Regions from separate parts of the Mesorhizobium huakuii genome, predicted to be linked through region 1. Evidence: riboswitches for the same ligand, from Rfam matches in the RefSeq annotation. Region 1 holds a riboswitch; the other holds the start of a gene.
What was found. Region 1 has a riboswitch for cobalamin ahead of HB778_RS00220 (CbtB domain-containing protein). Riboswitches for the same ligand answer to the same signal wherever they lie in the genome.

Region 1 (12,802 bases):
CGTCGATAGCGACGACATCAGGCAAGCACTGAAACTCTACCACGTCGCCGATTATCTGCTTATCGTGCTGTTCGCGGTGGTCTCGGTCGTCGTTATTCTGGCCTAACCTCACCCCTCGTGAGTTCGCTCTCGAAGGGGAGGATGGGAGCCGGGCTACAACAGGTTCGCGCCTTTCCTCTCCCCCGTCGATCGGGGGAGAGGTGGCTCGGCGAAGCCGAGACGGAGTGGGGGTCGACCAGCTCGGCAGTCGCGTTTTCGCACCCGCCGGGTCGCGCTTGCCTGTCTGAGACCGCGCGTTCGATAACCGCCTTCCCCCAATCCGTCGCTGCTTCGCAGCGCCACCTTCCCCCTCCGGAGGGAAAGGAAGGGAGCCCCGCTGGGAGCGTTTGGCGACCTGACTTGAACGCTTACCCACAAAGGGGACAACAGATCTCAAAACTCGATCCCCTGCTGCGCTTTCACGCCCGCCGAAAAATGGTGCTTGGTCACGCCCATCTCGGTGACCAGATCAGCGGCCTCGACCAGCGCCGGCTTGGCGTTGCGGCCGGTGACGACGACATGCAGGCCTTCGCGCCGCGCTTTCAGCGCCGCAACCACCTTTTCGAGATCGAGATAGTCGTAGCGCAGCGCGATGTTGAGCTCGTCGAGCACGACTAGGCTGATCGACGGATCGGCGATCAACTCCAGCGCCTTGGCCCAGGCAGCCTCGGCCGCCGCGATGTCGCGCTTCAGATCCTGCGTCTCCCAGGTAAAACCCTCGCCCATTGCATGCCAGACGACGCGGTCGCCGAAGGCAGCAAACGCATCCTTCTCGCCGGTGTGCCACTTGCCCTTGATGAACTGGACGACGCCGACGCGCTTGCCATAGCCGAGCATTCTGAGCGCCAGGCCGAAGGCGGCCGTGGTCTTGCCCTTACCCGGGCCGGTGTTGACAATGAGCAGCCCCTTCTCGACCGTCTTGCTGGCCACCTCGGCGTCCTGCACCGCCTTGCGCTTGGCCATCTTGGCGCGGTGGCGCTCCTCGTCCTTATTGTCGATGTCGGTCATGTCATTTCACCTTGAGCGGCAGCCCCGCCACCATCAGCAGCACCGTATCGGCAATCGCCGCGACCTGCTGGTTGAGCCTTCCGGCATCATCGCGAAAACGGCGCGCCAAGGCATTGTCCGGCACGATGCCTTGCCCGACTTCGTTGGACACCACGAACCAGGGCCCGCGTGGCCGTGACAGCACATCCGCCAGCCGCCGGCATTCGGCTCCAACGTCGTGATCGGCCAGCATGTGATTGGTCAGCCACAGTGTCAGGCAGTCGACCAGCACCGGCTGGTTGTCGGGCAAGGCCTCGAGCGCGCCGGCGAGATCGAGCGGTGCGTCGATAGTCATCCAGCCCTCGCCGCGCCGCGAGCGGTGCAGCGCGATGCGCTCGCGCATTTCGCTGTCGTAGGCCTCAGCCGTGGCGATATAGGCCCATGGTGACGGCAACGCCGTCGCCAGGGTTTCGGCATGCGCGCTCTTGCCGGAGCGCGCGCCGCCGATGATGAACGTCAGCTTGTTGCGATCAGGCAAAGCTGTCGCGCAGGCTGGTCGCGGTGCCGGTGAAGCGTCCGCGCACCACGCCGACGACGGCGCCGAGCACCAGCCAGAACACCAGGTTGGTCACCGTCACCGCCACCACGAACTGGTGATGCAACCCTTCCGGAATCGCCGTCTCGAAGCTGTCGGGCTGTGGCGCGCCGACGATGTGCGGGGCAACGATCAGCGCCACGGCAAGGATGGCGAGCGGCAGTGACTTGCGGAACGCGATCAGGCCGAGACCAGCCGCGGTTGCCGCCACCGTTGCCCACCACCAGATCTGGCGCGGCAAGAGATCGGCCGCCGGCATGGCCGGCAGTTCCGGCGGTAGGCCGAGACCAGGCGCCAGCGTGAACACGGCAAAGCCGGCCAGGCCCCAGAATACGCCCTGGCGCCAATTGCCGATGCCGCCGGCGAATTCCGAAACCGCGACCAGGATCAGCGCGAAGCCGATGCCGGTGACGATATTGGCAAGCACGCTGAAGGCGAAACGCTCGAAACCGTCTGCCGGCGCCCAACCCTCGTCTTTCGCCGGAGCAGTCACTTCAGCCGGGGCCGGCGCCGCAGTGCTCATGGCATTCCCCGCCGGGGCGGCCGTACTCATGGCAGTGGTATCCGCCGCGGCCGGGGCCGCGGCATGGTCGTGCTTATGGCCGCCGCCGGCCTGTTCGTAGACTTCCGCCTTCAGGATCAGCGGCACAGTGGCATAGGCCTGCATGCAGGCGAGGATGACGCCGGCCACGAGCCCTGCGATCGCCGCGATGAACACGACGTTGCGAAACAGGTTCATGATGTCAGATCCTGGTCAGTGGCAGGGAAACGCCATCGAATGGCGATAGTCGTGAGCCGCATTGTGGACCGCATCGATATGCGAAAAGCCGACAAAGCCCATCACGAAAATGCCGAGCAGCGCGGCGAGCGCCAGCTGCATGAAGCGCGACTGCGAGGAGACGGAGGCGCCGAGGGAGACGGAAGCGGTATTCATATCTTGTCCTTTCACCCTCCACCCGAGGGCCTGTCAGTTTTGCCGTCGTCGGCAGGTCTCCTGGCTCGCGGATCAGCGCCCTTCTCCACCTTCCCGAAGACGAATCTTCAGTGGCATATGGAGAGGACTACCGCACACAGTTGCGGGGGCAGCCACGGCATTGGGCAAGAATTTCGCCCGCACCGCATTCCCTCTTGGCTCCAAAACGGAACCGACGACTGCATGACTATAGGGAAAATCACGACACGCGGCAAACCAAATTCCGCCGGCAAACAGCGCGATTGCGCCATGCCGTCGCGAGGCGCGACAATTGACAATTCTCCTGGCCGGGTGTCGGCTGGCATCTTCACTGGAAGCCAGCCATGCAGCCCATTGCCAGCGAGCGCGCCCCCTACAACGGCCTGACCCAGGCCGAACCGACGCTGCCTTCATCGGCCTATTGGGATGAAGCAGCCTATCAGCGGGATCTCGATGCCATCTGGTACAAAAACTGGCTGCTCGTCTGCCGCGAGGCCGATCTCGCCCAGCCGCTTGCCTTCCGCCGATTCCGCATCGGCACGCAGGACATCATCGTGCTGCGCGACGACACCGGCGCGCTGCGCGCCTTCCACAACACCTGCCGGCATCGCGGCTCGCAGCTTTGCCAGGAGAGCGAGGGCCGGCTGAAGGCGCGGCTGATCACGTGCCCCTACCACGCCTGGTCCTATTCGCTGCGCGGCGACCTCGTGCGCGTGCCGTCGAAATCGTTGCCTGATGGTTTCGACAAGGCCGACCATCCGCTCTACCGCGTCGCGCTCTCGGTGTGGCGTGGTTTCGTCTTCATCAATCTGCAGGAGGATGCGGCGGGCTCCGCGCAGGCCTCCTTCGACCCGGCCTCCGGCAATCTCGGCAACTGGCCGCTGGAAACGCTGGTCTCAGGCCATGTGCTGCGCAAGGTGATGCACTGCAACTGGAAGATTTTTTGGGAAAACTTCAACGAGTGCCTGCACTGTCCGGGCGTGCACAAGGACCTGTCACGGCTGGTGCCGATCTACGGCCGCGCCTGATGAGCCGGCACGATGACCCCGAATGGACGCGCCATGCCGACAATGACGCGCCGGAATTTTCCGGCGGCCTGCGCGCCGGGGCCGAGACCTGGTCGCGCGACGGCAAGACGCATGGGCCGGTCTTCTCAGGCCTGACGCCAGCCGAACGCGCCGCCGGCCAGACCTACGCCACCAGCCTGCCCTCGATGTTCATCGTCGGTCATGTCGACTATGTCAGGACCGTGCGCCTTGTGCCGCTCGGCCCGGAGCAAACCGAACTTGTCGCCGAATGGCTGTTTACCCCCGAGGCCCTGGCCACGACCGACATCGACAACATCGTCGCCTTTGGCACGCAGGTGCTGGAAGAGGATGCGGCGATCTGCGAGGTCAACCAGAGGGGCCTGCGTTCGATGCGTCACACCGCCGGCGTGCTGATGCCCGAAGAGTACGACTTGCACCGCTTCCACAACTGGGTGCGCGAGCAGCACGCGGCGCTTTCTGCCTGATCCTCACAGGGACTTCGGCAGGTAGCGCCACGTGACAAACCCGCAAACCGCCGCCAGCAGCCCGAGCGTGACGAACACCGAGCCCAGTCCAAAGAAGGCCAGCACCACCGAATAGACCAGCGGCGGCGTCAGCTCGGAAAAGTCGAGATAGGTGCGGTAGACTGCCGCCATCTGCGCCCGCTCATAGGAGCGCACCGAGCGCATGAAGGCGGTCGAACCCAGCGCATCGAGCGCGATGGTGAAGAAGGCGCCACACAGCAGGAAAGTGCCGGTGAGCAGCGGCACGCTCTCCCCGACAGCACCCGCCGCCAGAAGCATTGCCGACATGGCGAAATAGGCAAATGTCATGGTGCGCCGGCCGCCAAAGCGTTGTCCGGCCTTGCCCCAGAAGATCGCCATGAACAACAGCGCGTTGCCGGCCGAAACCAGAAGACCGCCGGCCAGCTTGCCCTCGCCGGTGATCACCATGAACAGCGGCCCATAGACGAAGAACGTCGTCCAGAAACAGGAGCGGCCGAAGGCGATCAGCCAGGCAAGCCTCAATCTGGGCTGCGCGACGAAGCGGCCGATATTGGCGAGCGGATTGGCCGGCCGTGTCTTGCCGGGCCGGATCGAAGGGTTGTCGCCAAGCCGATAGGTCCAGAACAGCGCCAATAGCGCCAGCGCGAACACCGCCACCGCACCATGCGCGGCATAGATGCCGAAGCGCGTGTAGAGGAAGATGCCGAGCGTCGGCCCGCCGGTCCAGGCGAGCATCGACCACGCCATGCGCAGCGATTCGGCCTGCATGAAGTCGGTCTTGCGGATGTGGTCCATGATGTAGAGGTTGAGCGTGATCGAGAGCGCACTAGCGCCCATCACACGGCACAGCATGCCGGCCAGTTGCCCGGCCAGCGTGTGGGTAACGAAGAACAGCGAGCCTATTGCAAGGAGGCAGGCGCCTGCCGTGTAGACCCAGCGCCGGGCAAAGCGGCGGATCAGCATCGGCATGAACAAGGTCACGGACAGGCCGAGCAGCGCCACGATGGTGTAGAGGATCGAGACGATCTGCTCATTGTGCAGAATCTCGTAGGCCTGGATCGGGATGACACTCGACACCGTGGCGCGGGCGAAGGATTCGACCGCGTAGAGCGAGGCGAAGGTGCGCGCATCCGCGGCCTTGAGGGCCGGAAGCCAGATCGGATGGCGGACATGGGTGGACATTGCTTCCCCAAAGCAGAATCACCGGCCAAATCTGCCGTGGTCGTTCCCGGACGATTAAGAGGAAACCGACGTGTAACCGGCGAAAAGCGAAACCGGTCAAAGGCTTCCCGGCTCTGGCCTAAAGCGGCGCTTGATCCGATGCCCCGGCCTTCTTCTGTCCCGTCCAACCGTGATAGTCCTCAGGCGGGGCTGAATCAGATCGCGAGACCATGACCATCCATACGCCGACCGCACCCGTTCCGGAGCCATCAAAGCGCATCGTCGCCATCGACATTGTGCGCGGCATCGCGCTGCTGGCCATGGCGAGCTACCATTTCACCTGGGATCTGGAATTCTTCGGCTACACCGATCCAGGCCTCACCGCTTTTGGCTGGTGGAAGATCTACGCACGCTGCATCGCCTCGACTTTCCTGTTCCTGGTCGGCGTCAGCCTGTACCTGGCTCACGGCCAGCAAATCCGCTGGAACGGTTTTTGGAAGCGCTTTGCAATGGTTGCCGGTGCCGCGGTCGCCATTTCGGTGGTCACCCGCATCGCGACGCCGGACGGATTCATCTTCTTCGGCATCCTGCATGAGATCGCGCTCGCCAGCCTGCTCGGCCTCGCCTTCCTGTGGCTGCCGGCCCTGCTGACGCTTGTCGTTGCCGCGCTCGTGATCGCTGCGCCCGTCTATCTGCGCTTCGAGGCCCTGGACCATCCCTGGCTATGGTGGATCGGCCTATCGGCGACCAATCCACGATCCAACGACTATGTGCCGCTGTTTCCATGGTTCGGCGCGGTGCTTATCGGCATCGGCGTGGCGAAACTCACTTCCGCCTCCGGCCTGCGAGCGCGTCTGGCGAGCCTTGCGCCCGGCCGCTGGGCCAATCCGCTGCTCTTCATCGGCCGCCACAGCCTCGCCTTCTACCTGATCCACCAGCCGTTGCTGATCGGCTGCGTCTGGCTGTTTTCGCAAGTCATGCCCGCCCAGGTCGAAACCCCGCAAGTCAATTTCCTGAAAACCTGCCAGCGCTCATGCGAGCAGACGCGCAACGCAACCTTCTGCACCAGCTATTGCAGTTGCATACTGACGACGATCGAGGGCGAGGCCACGCTTGATCGGCTTGAGAACAACGACCAGAGTGCGGAATTCCGGGCGCATCTGGGCGATCTGGCCGCCAGCTGCACGGCCCAGACCGAGGACAAGATGGACGAGGGAGGAACTCAATGACCGAACCCCAGCCGAAGCCCGGGGTGATACCGTGGCCGCCGGTGATCTATATCACCGCCATCGCCATCAGCGTCGCCCTCGGTCTTTTCTATCCCCTGCCCTGGATCGGCGACCTTCTCGGCGACCTCCTGTTCGCCGCCGGCTGGGTGGCACTGTTCGGCGTCGCGGCACTCTGGTTCACTGCCATCCGTACCATGATCAGGGCCAGGACAACGCTTAACCCCAACGCAGTGCCGGATCACCTCGTCACCACAGGTCCTTTCGGCATCACCCGCAACCCGATGTATCTCGCCAACACGCTGCTGTTGATCGGCGTCGCCTTTGTCTCGGGGATCGTCTGGTTCCTGCCGCTGGCGTTCATCGCCGCCTTCGTCACGCAGAAGGTCGCCATCGAGGGCGAGGAAAAGGTGCTGGCGGCGAAGTTCGGCAAGAAATACCGCGACTACGCCAAACGCGTGCGCCGCTGGATTTGAACAGCGTTACGTGTTGACGCCGAGCTCCACCAGCCGCTCGACGCAGGATTCCTCGGCCTGGTCGAGTTCGGCGAGCGTCTCCTCGAGGTCGCGGCGCTTTTGCCGGAGATCCTCGCGCTTTTCCTCGATGCGCTTGATCATCAGCTTGAGTTGACCGACCTCGCCCGGCGGCTCCTTGTACATCTGGATGATTTCGCGGATTTCGTTGATCGAGAAGCCGAGCCTTTTGCCGCGCATGATTTGCCGGATGAGATGGCGGTCGGACGGGCGAAACAGCCGCGTGCGGCCACGCCGCACCGGTTGCACCAGCCCCTCATCCTCATAGAAGCGCAGCGTCCGCGTCGACACGTCGAATTCGCGGGTCAGTTCGGTGATCGAATAATATTCCCGCATTGTCGCTCCATGCCGGAAGCCTGGGCAACACCACGCGGCGTCGCCTTCTGTCCCGAACCAAACCCTTGCCCGCCGGAATCGACATGGCCCCCGCGCGAGCCTCGCACGGCATTTACGTAAAAGTCAATTGAGCAGGGCCCACACCCCAAGGCAATCGCATCGGCTTAACGTGCGTGAGGCTAAGTCGGAAACATCCGCCTGGAGGATGGACTCACTGGTCCTGCCGCCGCGGCATGAGAAGACGTTATTGTGGGACTTCATAGAGAATTTTCGCAACGCCGTGCTCCAGTGGCCGCAGGTCAAACCGCACGGTATAATCCTCTTGCCAGCCGGTGTCGGCCTTGCAACTGTCAACCATACTTGCCGCCTCGGCTTTGGTCAGAACGACCAGGAACGTCTTCAAATCCAGGATTTCAGCAACGTCTGCGATTTCGGAAGTCGGAAAGCCGGCGTCCGCCATCATCTTCAGCACAGTGATGTTCTCGGCGATCCCGTTTGTCCAAGATAGGGCAAACATCGCGGGTGCGATCGCCTGAAAGCATCGCTCCGTCCTTATGCGCATCGGCTCTTTTTCGCGAACAAGTGCTTTGATCTGGTCCAGTTGATCTAGCGTCCGCGGTTTTAACGGAAACGTATACGCCGTAAGAGCCAGTCCGTTTGACGCGTCCGTGAACACGGTCCGGGCAAAGTCGGTCCAAGGCCGTGGCGTTCTCGCGCTGGGGCATGTCTGGCCGGCTTTTAAAGTATCGCCACCGGCGAGGCGCGCGTCGATCGCTTCGACCGTCGCGCGATCGAAGCCGCTGCGCAGCGCCTCGGAAACAAACGTCTGACGTTCGCGCGCCCAGTTCGCATCGTTGGCCGTGGAAGCCTTGACGCAGGCGAGTTCCTGCTGGCGCAGCAACACCATGTAGTCCGCATTGAACAGTGCGACCGACTTAAGCCCTTGCAAAATATCAGCTTGTGAATAGGCGGAATCCGCCGCCGCCGGGCAGACAGCGAACATCCCGAAGATCAGTGCAGTCATAAGTCGGAAGGATACCGCACCCATCATCGCGCCTCCTTGTTGCCAATCGACACGCAGATCATTCAATTCAAATACGGTGGGTGCATTTATCCGGCATTTCACGGACCGCCGGCCACACCGTCCATCTTGGGCAGTATTTTGGCGGAGGCAGAAGCATATATCGTCCGCCTGCCCGGCGGACCACAAGTTTCCGTGCCCCAGAGCGGCCTATGCCTTCACGCGACGCCGAACCACCAGGTGGCAAGGCCGAGGAAGGCGAAGAAGCCGACAACGTCGGTGACCGTGGTGACGAACACCGCCGACGCCACCGCCGGATCGATCTTGAACCGGTCGAGCAGCAGCGGGATAAGGATGCCGGCCAAGGCGGCGACGAACATGTTGATGATCATCGCCGCCGCTATGATGCCGCCCAGATTGGGATCGTGGAACCAGGCCGCCGCGACAATGCCGATCAGGATGGCGAAGACGACGCCGTTGATGAAGCCGACGCCCATCTCGCGACGGATGATGCGGCCGGCATTGTAGATGTCGATATCCTTGGTCGCCAGCGCCCGCACGGTAACGGTCATGGTCTGCGAACCGGCATTGCCGCCCATGCCGGCGACGATCGGCATCAGCACCGCAAGCGCCACGATGTGCTCGATCGTGCGGTCGAACAGGCTGATCACCGACGCCGCCAGGAATGCCGTCAACAGATTGATCAGCAGCCAGGGAACGCGCGAGCGCGAGGTCGAAAAAATGCTGTCGGAAAGCTCTTCGTCGCCGACGCCGCCCATGCGCAGCAGATCTTCCTCGGCCTCCTGCTGGATGACGTCGACGACATCGTCGATGGTCAGCACGCCGACCAGGTGCTCGTTCTCGTCGACGACGGCGGCCGACAAGAGGTCGTACTGTTCGAATTCGCGCGCCGCTTCTTCCTGGTCCATCGTCGCCGGAATGGCGTGCCGCGTCTCGTGCATGATCTCTCCGACCTTGACCGTGCGCTTGGTGCGCAGGATCTGGTCGAGATCGATGGCGCCGAGCAGTTTGAAGGTCGGGTCGATGACGAAGATCTGGCTGAAACGCTCGGGCAGGTTCCTGTCCTCGCGCATATAGTCGATGGTCTGGCCGATGGTCCAGAACGGCGGCACCGCGACGAACTCGGTCTGCATGCGCCGCCCTGCGGTCTCTTCCGGATAGTCGAGCGAGCGGCGCAGCCTGATCCGTTCTGTGAACGGCAGTTGCGACAGGATCTCGTCCTGGTCTTCCTTTTCGAGGTCTTCGAGAATGTAGACCGCATCGTCGGAATCGAGTGCCTGCACCGCCTGCGCGATCTGCGCATTGGGCAGATTGTCGACGATCTCCATGCGGATCGCCTCGTCGACCTCGGTCAGCGCGGAAAAGTCGAAATCGGCGCCCAGCAGCTCGACCAGGGCCCGCCGCTGTTCGGGATGCAGCGCCTCGATCAGGTCGCCAAGTTCCGACTGGTGCAGATGGTCGACTTCATGCTTGAGGGCCAACGTATCGCGGTCGGCGATCGCAGCCCCGATTTGGGCAAGGAAGGACGAAAGGACCGCACCGTCCTCGCCATAGATGTCGGCGTGGGCGTCGTCAGCCGCCTTGGCGGAGATCGTCTGCTTGTCCTCCACCAGCGCCTCCCGCCATCCCGGAAAAATTATGTCTCAGGTCTAGAGCATCGGACCTTAAAGCGGAAATCGGTTTCGCGGAAATCCGATGCATCTCGCATGCAGGCGCGATTCGATTTGAGAACTTATCGCTCTAAGGCACGGAATATCAAACGAAACGCTTGCTCCACGCCACCCCGGTGAGCGCATCACGGATGCCTGACCCGGCAATGCCTCTCCCATCAAAAACCAGCCAATCCCGGCTTCAGATGGCGCGACAGCCGATGTCGCTGGGGGAAAGAGCACCCCAGCGCGGTTGGGGCAGAATTGTCATGATACGGGACCAGGCCTGAAACCTGGCCTCGGAGTTGCGGCACAACCAGCCCAGGACAAAAACGGCCCTTGAACAGCAAGCCCGGGAAAACGAGCAAGGCAATTGGCGACCGGCGCATGCGCATTGTCGTCGCCGAGCGCAATCCGTTCGTCATATCGGCGCTGCGCGAAATGCTCGAATGCGACGGCCGCTTCGACTTGTTGAGCACCGTGCAAAGCGGCAAGCAATTCCTCGATCTGGCTATCAAGGGCGGGTTTGACGTCGCCATCGTCGGCTGGAAGCTCGCCGACATGGACGGCGCCGATGTGCTGGCCGAGGTACAGAGCCGCAAGCTCGATGTGCGCATCACCGTCTTTTCCAACGACCACGACATCGGCATCCTGAAACAATGCGTGCGGCTCGGCGCCCAGGGTTACTGTTTCCAGTTCGACGATCCGGCCATCATCTTCGACACGATCCTGGCCGTCGCGCATGGCCGCATCTGCATCCCCTATATCGACATCAACAAGGTCAACGACACGCCGCTCGCGCAGCTCACGGTGCGTGAGCGCGAGCTGCTGGCGGTGCTTTCCGACGGCTGGACAAATCTGCAGATCGCCACGCGGACCGGCATTTCCGAGAATACGGTGAAGTACCACCTCAAGAATCTCTACGACAAGCTCGACGTCCGCAACCGGGCGATGGCCGTCGCGCTCTACGCGCGAGAGAGGCGTACCCAGAAGCAGCCGTTCGGGTAGGCCAACCGGGTAGGCTCGCCCCACCCGCGCGCGGCGAGATCTTACCCGCCAAGGTGTTGTTGGCTTTAGCCGTCGAAACGAAACTCCCCCCACCGCTTTGCTGGATCAGGAGGAGTTCGCATCATGGCCGGTTTCACCCATCTTTTCATTCCCGGACCGACCAACATCCCCGAACAGGTCCGGCAGGCGATGAACCTGCCGATGGAGGACATGCGCGCCGCGTCCTTCCCCGATCTCACTTTGCCGCTGTTCGAGGACATCAAGGCGGTTTTCAAGAACGAGACAGGCCGCGTCTTCATTTACCCCTCCTCCGGCACCGGCGCCTGGGAAGCGGCGATGACCAATGTGCTCAGCCCAGGCGATCGCGTGCTGATGTCGCGCTTCGGCCAGTTCTCGCATCTGTGGGTCGACATGGCCGAGCGCCTCGGCTTCGAGGTCGACGTCATCGATTGCGAATGGGGCACCGGCGTGCCGCTCGAGCTCTATGCCGAACGGCTGAAGGCGGACAAGACGCATCGCATCAAGGCCGTCTTCTGCACGCAGAACGAGACGGCGACCGGTGTGACCAGCGACGTTGCCGGCTGCCGCGCCGCGCTCGATGATGCAAACCACCCTGCCCTGCTCTTCGTCGACGGCGTGTCGTCGATCGGCTCGATCGATTTCCGCCAGGAAGAATGGGGCGTCGACTGCGCCGTCAGCGGCTCGCAGAAAGGTTTCATGCTGCCCGCCGGCCTCGGCTTCCTCTCGGTCAGCAAGAAGGCGCTTGTCGCTTCACGGACCGCCACCCACAGGCGCTGTTTCTTCTCCTTCGAGGACATGATCCGCGCCAACGATGCCGGCTATTTCCCCTACACGCCGGCGACGCAGCTGCTGCGCGGCCTGCGCGCCTCGCTTGACCTGATTGCCGAGGAAGGCTTGGACAACATCTTCGCCCGCCATCATCGCCTGGCCGAAGGCGTGCGCAAGGCGGTCGACGCCTGGGGCCTGAAACTCTGCGCCAAGGCGCCGAAATGGCATTCCGACACGGTCAGCGCCATTCTGGTGCCGGAAGGCATCGACAGCGGCGACGTCGTCAAGCGCGCCTACCGCACCTACCAGACCTCGCTCGGCGGCGGCCTCAACAAGGTGATGGGCAAGGTCTTCCGCATCGGCCATCTCGGCTGGCTGAACGAAGTGATGGTGCTCGCTTCGCTGTCGGCGGCCGAAATGGCGCTGCTCGATTGCGGCGTCAGGCTGGCACCGGGCTCCGGCGTCGGCGCCGCCATCCAGCATTTCCGCGCCTCGGCCGCCGTGCCGGTCGCCGAAGCCGCCTGAGGGAGCCGACGATGAGCCACACCATCAACCACCTCAAGAAACTCCGCCTGCAACGCAGCGAGCTGGCGGTTCCGGGCTCCAGCCCGGAGATGATCGACAAGGCGGCCAACAGCGCCGCCGACTTCGTCTTCCTCGACATCGAAGACGCGGTCGCCCCGCCCGACAAGGAACGCGCCCGCAAGAACATCATCCAGGCGCTGAACGACATCGACTGGCGCGCCAAGGGCAAGACCGTCTCGGTGCGCATCAACGGGCTCGACACCCACTACATGTACCGCGACGTGGTCGACGTCATGGAACAGGCCGGCGACCGGCTCGACACCATTTTGGTGCCGAAGGTCGGCGTGCCGGCGGATCTCTACATGGTCGAAGCCATGGTCAACCAGATCGAGATGGCCAAGGGTTACAAGACCCGTGTCGGCCTCG
Region 2 (6,002 bases), 2.3 Mb from region 1:
GCGGACGCCTTCGGCGTCGATTTCAGGGAGCCGCAAGGCCGCGGTGTTCTCGAACACCGGCGCCACTTCCTCCTTGCCGTCGGGCAGCGCCAGCCATGTCTGCAGGCCGGAGATCGACATCGGCGCGCCGCGCAACTCCTCGGGCGTGCGTTCGGAGTGGACGATGCCGCGGCCGGCGGTCATCAGGTTAACGTCGCCGGGCTGGATCACCATTTCCGTGCCGAGCGAATCGCGATGCCTGATCTTGCCGTCGAACAGATAGGTCACCGTCGACAGGCCGATATGCGGATGCGGACGGACATCCATCGCCTGGCCACCGCGCAGGATCGCCGGGCCCATCCGATCGAAAAAGATGAAGGGCCCGACCAGCCGCCTCTTGGCGGTCGGCAAAGCGCGACGGACCTCGAAGCCGCCAATGTCCTTGGCGTTCGGGATGACCATCAGCTCGATCTGGTCGCTGGCGAAGGCGTCGCCGGCTTCAGGGTCTTTCCCGGGAAAGAAGCTCATGGACTCTCCTTGTCAGCGGTCGTGGACCGCTTTGGCAGCGTCAGGCAAAGCGGATCGCCGCCTTTGCCCGCAGTTTGGCCGCCACCTCTTCGCGATTGCGCGGATGCTGATGGGTTTCGAGTGAATCGAGAAGTTCGCGCGCCGATGCCGCGATGGCCTCGACGGCGTGGTCGAACGCATGCTGGTTCTGTTTCGACGGGCGTGTCGTTCCGCTCAGCTTGCGGACGAACTGAAGGGCCGCGTCGCGCACTTCGTCATTGGTTGCCGGCGGATCAAAATTGAACAGGGTCTTGATGTTTCTGCACATCGCTTCCGTATCTCCTCTTGTCCAAGGCGCCATATCAACGGCGACGAACTCTATCCTCAAACACGATGATGTCCAAAACTCGGTGAACGGCTTGCGCCTCATTCCGCGTCGAGCGGCTCGGTTCCGACCGGCTTGCCGTCGCGCGACAGCCTGATCTTCTCGACCTTGTCCTCGGCGGCCTTCAGCAGCCGATCGCAATGCGCCTTCAGCGCCTCGCCGCGCTCATAGATCTTGATCGACTGGTCGAGCGGCACGTCGCCACGCTCCAGATCATCGACGATCTTTTCCAGTGCGTCGAGTGCCTGCTCGAAGCTCATCGCCTTGACGTCTTCGTTGGTCTCAGCAGCCATCATTCATCCTTTCATCAGTCGCCCGACATGGGCGGCGACCGAAAATGCCAGTCCCTGCAGATCGTAGCCGCCCTCGAGCAGGCTGACGAGCCGGTTGCCGCTGTGGCGCGCGGCGCGCTGCATCAGCTGGCCTGTCGCCCAGTCGAAATCATCCTCGGTCAGATTGATCTCGGCCAGCGGGTCGCGGTGATGCGCGTCGAAACCAGCCGAAATGATGATCAAATCGGGCGCGAAATTGTCGAGCGCCGGCAGCACCCGGGACAGGAAGGCATCGCGAAACACCTCGCCGCCGGTCTGTGGCGCCAGAGGCGCGTTGACGATGTTGCCGGCGCCGGTCTCGTTCTTCGCGCCGGTGCCGGGATAGAGCGGCATCTGGTGCGTCGAGCAATAGAGCACTGAAGGATCGTCCCAGAAAATATCCTGCGTGCCGTTGCCGTGATGGACATCCCAATCGACGACGGCAACGCGCTCGGCGCCATGCTTCTTCTGCGCGTAGCGGGCCGCAATCGCCGCCGTGTTGAAGAAGCAGAAGCCCATCGCGGTGCTCTTTTCGGCATGGTGGCCGGGCGGGCGGGCGGCGACGAAGACATTGTCGGCGCGGCCGGCAAAGACGTCGTCGACGGCAGCGTTGGCGGCGCCGATCGCGGTGATCACCGCCTGCCAGCTCTTTGGGCTCGCGGTGGTGTCGGCATCGATACGGGCAAGGCCCTCTTCGGGAATGGCGGCGCGCACGCGGGCGACGAAATCGGCGGGATGCGCGTAGAGGATGGTCGCTTCATCGCCCTCCGGCGCCTTGACGCGATCAAGCGCAGCAAAGGTCTCGTCATCGAGCACGCGCTCGATGGCGCGCAAGCGGTCCGGCCGCTCGGGGTGACCGGGCGGGGTGATGTGTTCGAGGAAGATCGGATGGGTGTAGAGACGGGTTGTCATGCTCCCTATCTAGTGCCCCGGCGCTGCGATGGCCATGCATTGCGGCTCGATCGCTGGGGAAAATCACGCCTGCGTCCATTGGCGTCGCTGCGGGGATTGGCGCCGCGGCGGCTTCGGCGTAAGGTCGCCGCCACTGCCTGGTGCTCGCCGCAAGCGGGAGAATCGGGAACACGGTTGAATTCCGTGGCGTGCCCAACGCTGTGAGGGGGACCGCGCCGGTAAATGCCACTGTCGATGACGGGAAGGCACCGGACGCGGGTTGATCCCAAGCCAGAAGACCGGCCTGGCAGGCATCGTCATCCGCATGGTCAGGCGGGTGACATCAGAGTGACGTGCGTCCAGTTGGACGCACAAAGTACGCTCTGACGATGTGAAACCATAGCAATCGCAAGGGGACAAGCGATGCCGGAAGATATGACCGCTCCTATGGGCGACGGATTTGACCAAAGGGCGCGCGACGCGGTCTATCGCGCGATGTTCACGCGGCGCGATGTGCGCAGCCATTTCCTGCCCACAGGGCTCGACGACGAGGTGCTGGCACGGCTGCTGCTTGCCGCGCACCATGCGCCATCGGTCGGCTTCATGCAGCCGTGGAATTTCATTGTCATCCGCGATGCCGCGCGACGGGCTGATGTGCGCGACCTGTTCCTGGCCGCGCGCGAACAGGAACTGCCTGAAATCGAGGAAGAACGGCAGGCGCTCTACCGCAAGCTCAAGCTGGAAGGCATCTGCGAAAGCGCCCTCAACATCTGCATCACCTGCGACCGCCGGCGCTCGCAGGGTTCGCCGCTGGGGCGCTGGCACAATCCGGAGATGGATCTCTACAGCACGGTCTGCGCGGTGCAGAATTTCTGGTTGGCAGCGCGCGCCGAAGGCATCGGCGTCGGTTGGGTTAGCATCATTGAACCGCAAGCGCTGAAAAGCCTGCTGTCCATTCCCGAGCATGTAACGCCGATCGCCTATCTCTGCGTTGGCCGGGTTTCCGAGTTCGCACCGAAACCGGACCTTGAAACGCATGGCTGGGGTCGGCGCCTGCCGCTGCCCGAACTGATCATGAGCGAGACCTTTTGCGGGCAAGGCGAGGCACCGCTCAAGTTAGCTGTGGCGCACCTCAACACCGTCGCCTGCGCGCCCGCCGATCAGCGCGTTGCGCCGGCCGTGCCCCAGCGCGAGCCGCCGAAGGAGGCCAGCGCCTTGTCCTTCAATTCCCGGAATTTCGACGACGCCTCGGCCAGCCTGATGTCCCAGGCCGGATCAGGCACCTGGCCGGCGATGGTCTTGAAATAGACCTGCATCAGGCAAGCGATGGCGAAGGGCTCGATAAAGGCCGCCTTGAAGGCCCAGGCGAAGACGATAGCGAGCACGAAGGCCCAGCCGGCGAGTTGGCCGGGCATCATGAATAAAATGGCTGCGGCCGGAGCCAGCATCAGCAGGAAGATGACGAAGGAAACGCCCCACATGATGACCGCCAGCCAGACGGCGTTCTTGACCATGGTCTTGCCGTTCTGGGCATAGAGCACCACGCCCTGACGCGCCGTTTCGAAGGGCGAGGACGAATTGATGCGGATGTTGTAGCCGAGGATGATCTCGTCGACATAGGTCAGCGACAGGCGAATCACCGTGTTGATGAAGGAAACAAGGCCGCTCAGGCCCGGAATGGGCAGGAAAGCGGCGATCCCGCCGAGCAGGCCGGTGATGGCGCGAATGGCGCCCTTGACCAGCTGGTCGACGACGAAAAGGATGTTGGCCTCGGCGAAACGCTCCGTCACGACCTGCCGGGCATAGGCGATCTGGTTCTGGCCGTCGGGGACATCCCGGCCGTCGATCAGATGGACCATGACGGCGATATGGCCGGCCTTGACGACATAGAGAATGTATTCCCGGATCCAGTAGACGGCGATCGAGACAACGCCGAAGCCGACCACGCCGCCCCACAGGGCGAAGGACATCGGTCCATCGGGATCGGTGGAGATATTGCCGACACCATAGCCGACGGAAGCGCCGGTGCCGGTCGCCACGATGTAGGCCAGCGTGATGCCGAAATAGATGATCATGCGAAAGACAATGAAAGGCCAGGTCCGCATCATGATGGACACCGACCTGCCGATCTCGAAATCCCACATGCCCGAATCTCCCCTCAGAGATGGCTGCAGAGGATGCGCTCACCCCGAAGATTGTCAATCGTGAGCAGTGGCCAGCGGAGCGCCCGACGGGGATTTCAGTTCTGTTGCGAAGCTGGTTTTCTGAGCAGGCCCTCGAGCAGCTGCTTGAACGCCGCCACCACTTTTCTCGACGTCGCTTCCGGGTCGTTCGAATTGGCGATCCGCTGCGCTGCCTGGCTGCTCGCACCGTTGATCAGCCGTGCCGCGGTCTCGGGGTCGACGCCCGGGACGACCACCCCTTCCCCCTGCAGCGCGGTCAGATGATCGGTCATTGAACCAACGCAGGCATTGGCATTCGACCATTGTGCCGGATCGCCCAGCACGGCCGGACCGTCCCGGAACATGATGCGCTGGATTTCCGGCTCCAGCGCCATTTCGATATAGGTTGTGCACTCGTCGACGAAATGTTGCCAGCGGGTCGGCGCTCTCGACGCGACCTCATTCACCCTGGCCGCCATCTCGCCGTCGATTTCGGCGATAACCGCTTCCAGCAGTCCCTTCTTGTCGCCGAAGTGGTGATAGAGGGCGCCGCGTGTCAGTCCGGCGGATGCGGTGAAATCATCCATCGACGCCTCAGCATAACCAATCGTGCCAAAGGCCTGGCGGGCCGCGGCGATCAGCTTGGCGCGCGTCTCGGCGATCATTTCCTTGCGGGGTCTGTGCATTTCCGTCTGGTCCTATTCACATACGTTCCGTATGCCAATTGACATACGTCGCGTATGCCCTATCTAATCCTCATACGCTACGTATGTAATTGTCGAACCGGCCTTTGTCGAGGAACCACCATGCAAAACCCCTATTCGGAAATCTTCCGCGCCCCTGGAGCCAAGGGCTTTGCAGCCGCAGGCTTCATGGCGCGCCTGCCGATCGCCATGGCTCCGATCGGCATCGTGGCGATGCTGTCGCAGACGCGCGGCGAATACTGGCTGGCGGGTGCTGTCTCGGCGACATTCGCGCTGGCCAACGCTTTCCTGGCACCGCAAATATCAAGGCTGGTCGACCGCCTGGGCCAGACGCGGGTTGTCGTGCCCACGACAATCATCTCCGTGCTCGCGTTCATCACGCTGATTGCCGCGGCCAATCAGGACTGGCCGACTTGGACATTGTTCGTGTCGGCGCTGCTGGCGGCGGCCATGCCCAGCATGCCGGCCATGGTGCGCGCGCGCTGGACCGAGCTCTTCCGGGGCCGACCGGAGATGAACACCTCATTCGCCTTCGAATCGGCGGCGGACGAACTGGTCTACATCGCCGGAGCATCGCTGTCGGTGGGCCTGAGTGCCGCCCTGTTTCCCGAAGCGGGCATGCTGGCGAGCACGCTGTTCCTGGCCTTGGGCTCGACGGCGTTCATCCTGCAGCGATCGACCGAGCCGCAAGTTCGTCCGGCGGGCCATGGCTCGGACGGCTCGGCGATCCGCCTGCGGCCGGTGCAGATCATCACCTTCGCCCTGATCTTCATCGGTGCGACCTTCGCAACGACGGAAGTCAGCACCGTCGCGATCACCAAAGAACTCGGCCAGCCCGGCGCCGCCAGCCTCGTCATCGGCGTCTATGCCCTGGGGTCCTTCGTGCTCGGCGTCATTGTCGGCGCGCTTTGCCTGAAGGCACCGCTGCAGCGCCAGCTGGCCATCGCAGTCGCCCTGGTCGCGCTCGGCACGCTGATGCCGCTTACCGCCGGCAGCGTGCCGCTTCTGGCGCTGACCGTCTTCATCAGCGGCGTGGCGATCTCGCCGACCTTCATCACGGCCT

Region 2: another riboswitch for cobalamin. It lies ahead of bluB (5,6-dimethylbenzimidazole synthase); the one in region 1 lies ahead of HB778_RS00220 (CbtB domain-containing protein).

The regions. Positions count from the first base shown of each region.
Region 1 covers NZ_CP050296.1:44,346-57,147, forward strand. Annotated here, with positions in the region: gene cbiB (adenosylcobinamide-phosphate synthase CbiB) at 1-106, shown strand, start outside; gene cobO (cob(I)yrinic acid a,c-diamide adenosyltransferase) at 433-1,047, opposite strand; gene cobU (bifunctional adenosylcobinamide kinase/adenosylcobinamide-phosphate guanylyltransferase) at 1,049-1,564, opposite strand; gene HB778_RS00215 (CbtA family protein) at 1,557-2,360, opposite strand; gene HB778_RS00220 (CbtB domain-containing protein) at 2,376-2,555, opposite strand; cobalamin riboswitch at 2,589-2,786, opposite strand; gene HB778_RS42695 (aromatic ring-hydroxylating oxygenase subunit alpha) at 2,918-3,601, shown strand; gene HB778_RS42700 (SRPBCC family protein) at 3,601-4,086, shown strand; gene HB778_RS00230 (MFS transporter) at 4,090-5,289, opposite strand; gene HB778_RS00235 (heparan-alpha-glucosaminide N-acetyltransferase) at 5,499-6,497, shown strand; gene HB778_RS00240 (methyltransferase family protein) at 6,494-6,970, shown strand; gene HB778_RS00245 (MerR family transcriptional regulator) at 6,977-7,363, opposite strand; gene HB778_RS00250 (hypothetical protein) at 7,608-8,387, opposite strand; gene mgtE (magnesium transporter) at 8,603-10,015, opposite strand; gene HB778_RS00260 (response regulator transcription factor) at 10,442-11,062, shown strand; gene HB778_RS00265 (aminotransferase class V-fold PLP-dependent enzyme) at 11,186-12,376, shown strand; partial or broken gene HB778_RS00270 (HpcH/HpaI aldolase/citrate lyase family protein) at 12,388-12,802, shown strand, end outside.
Region 2 covers NZ_CP050296.1:4,911,560-4,917,561, reverse strand. Annotated here, with positions in the region: gene HB778_RS23650 (pirin family protein) at 1-507, opposite strand, end outside; gene HB778_RS23645 (DUF2277 domain-containing protein) at 548-814, opposite strand; gene HB778_RS23640 (exodeoxyribonuclease VII small subunit) at 913-1,164, opposite strand; gene HB778_RS23635 (histone deacetylase family protein) at 1,168-2,094, opposite strand; cobalamin riboswitch at 2,216-2,395, shown strand; partial or broken gene bluB (5,6-dimethylbenzimidazole synthase) at 2,497-3,078, shown strand; gene HB778_RS23625 (hypothetical protein) at 3,234-4,217, opposite strand; gene HB778_RS23620 (TetR/AcrR family transcriptional regulator) at 4,313-4,921, opposite strand; gene HB778_RS23615 (MFS transporter) at 5,042-6,002, shown strand, end outside.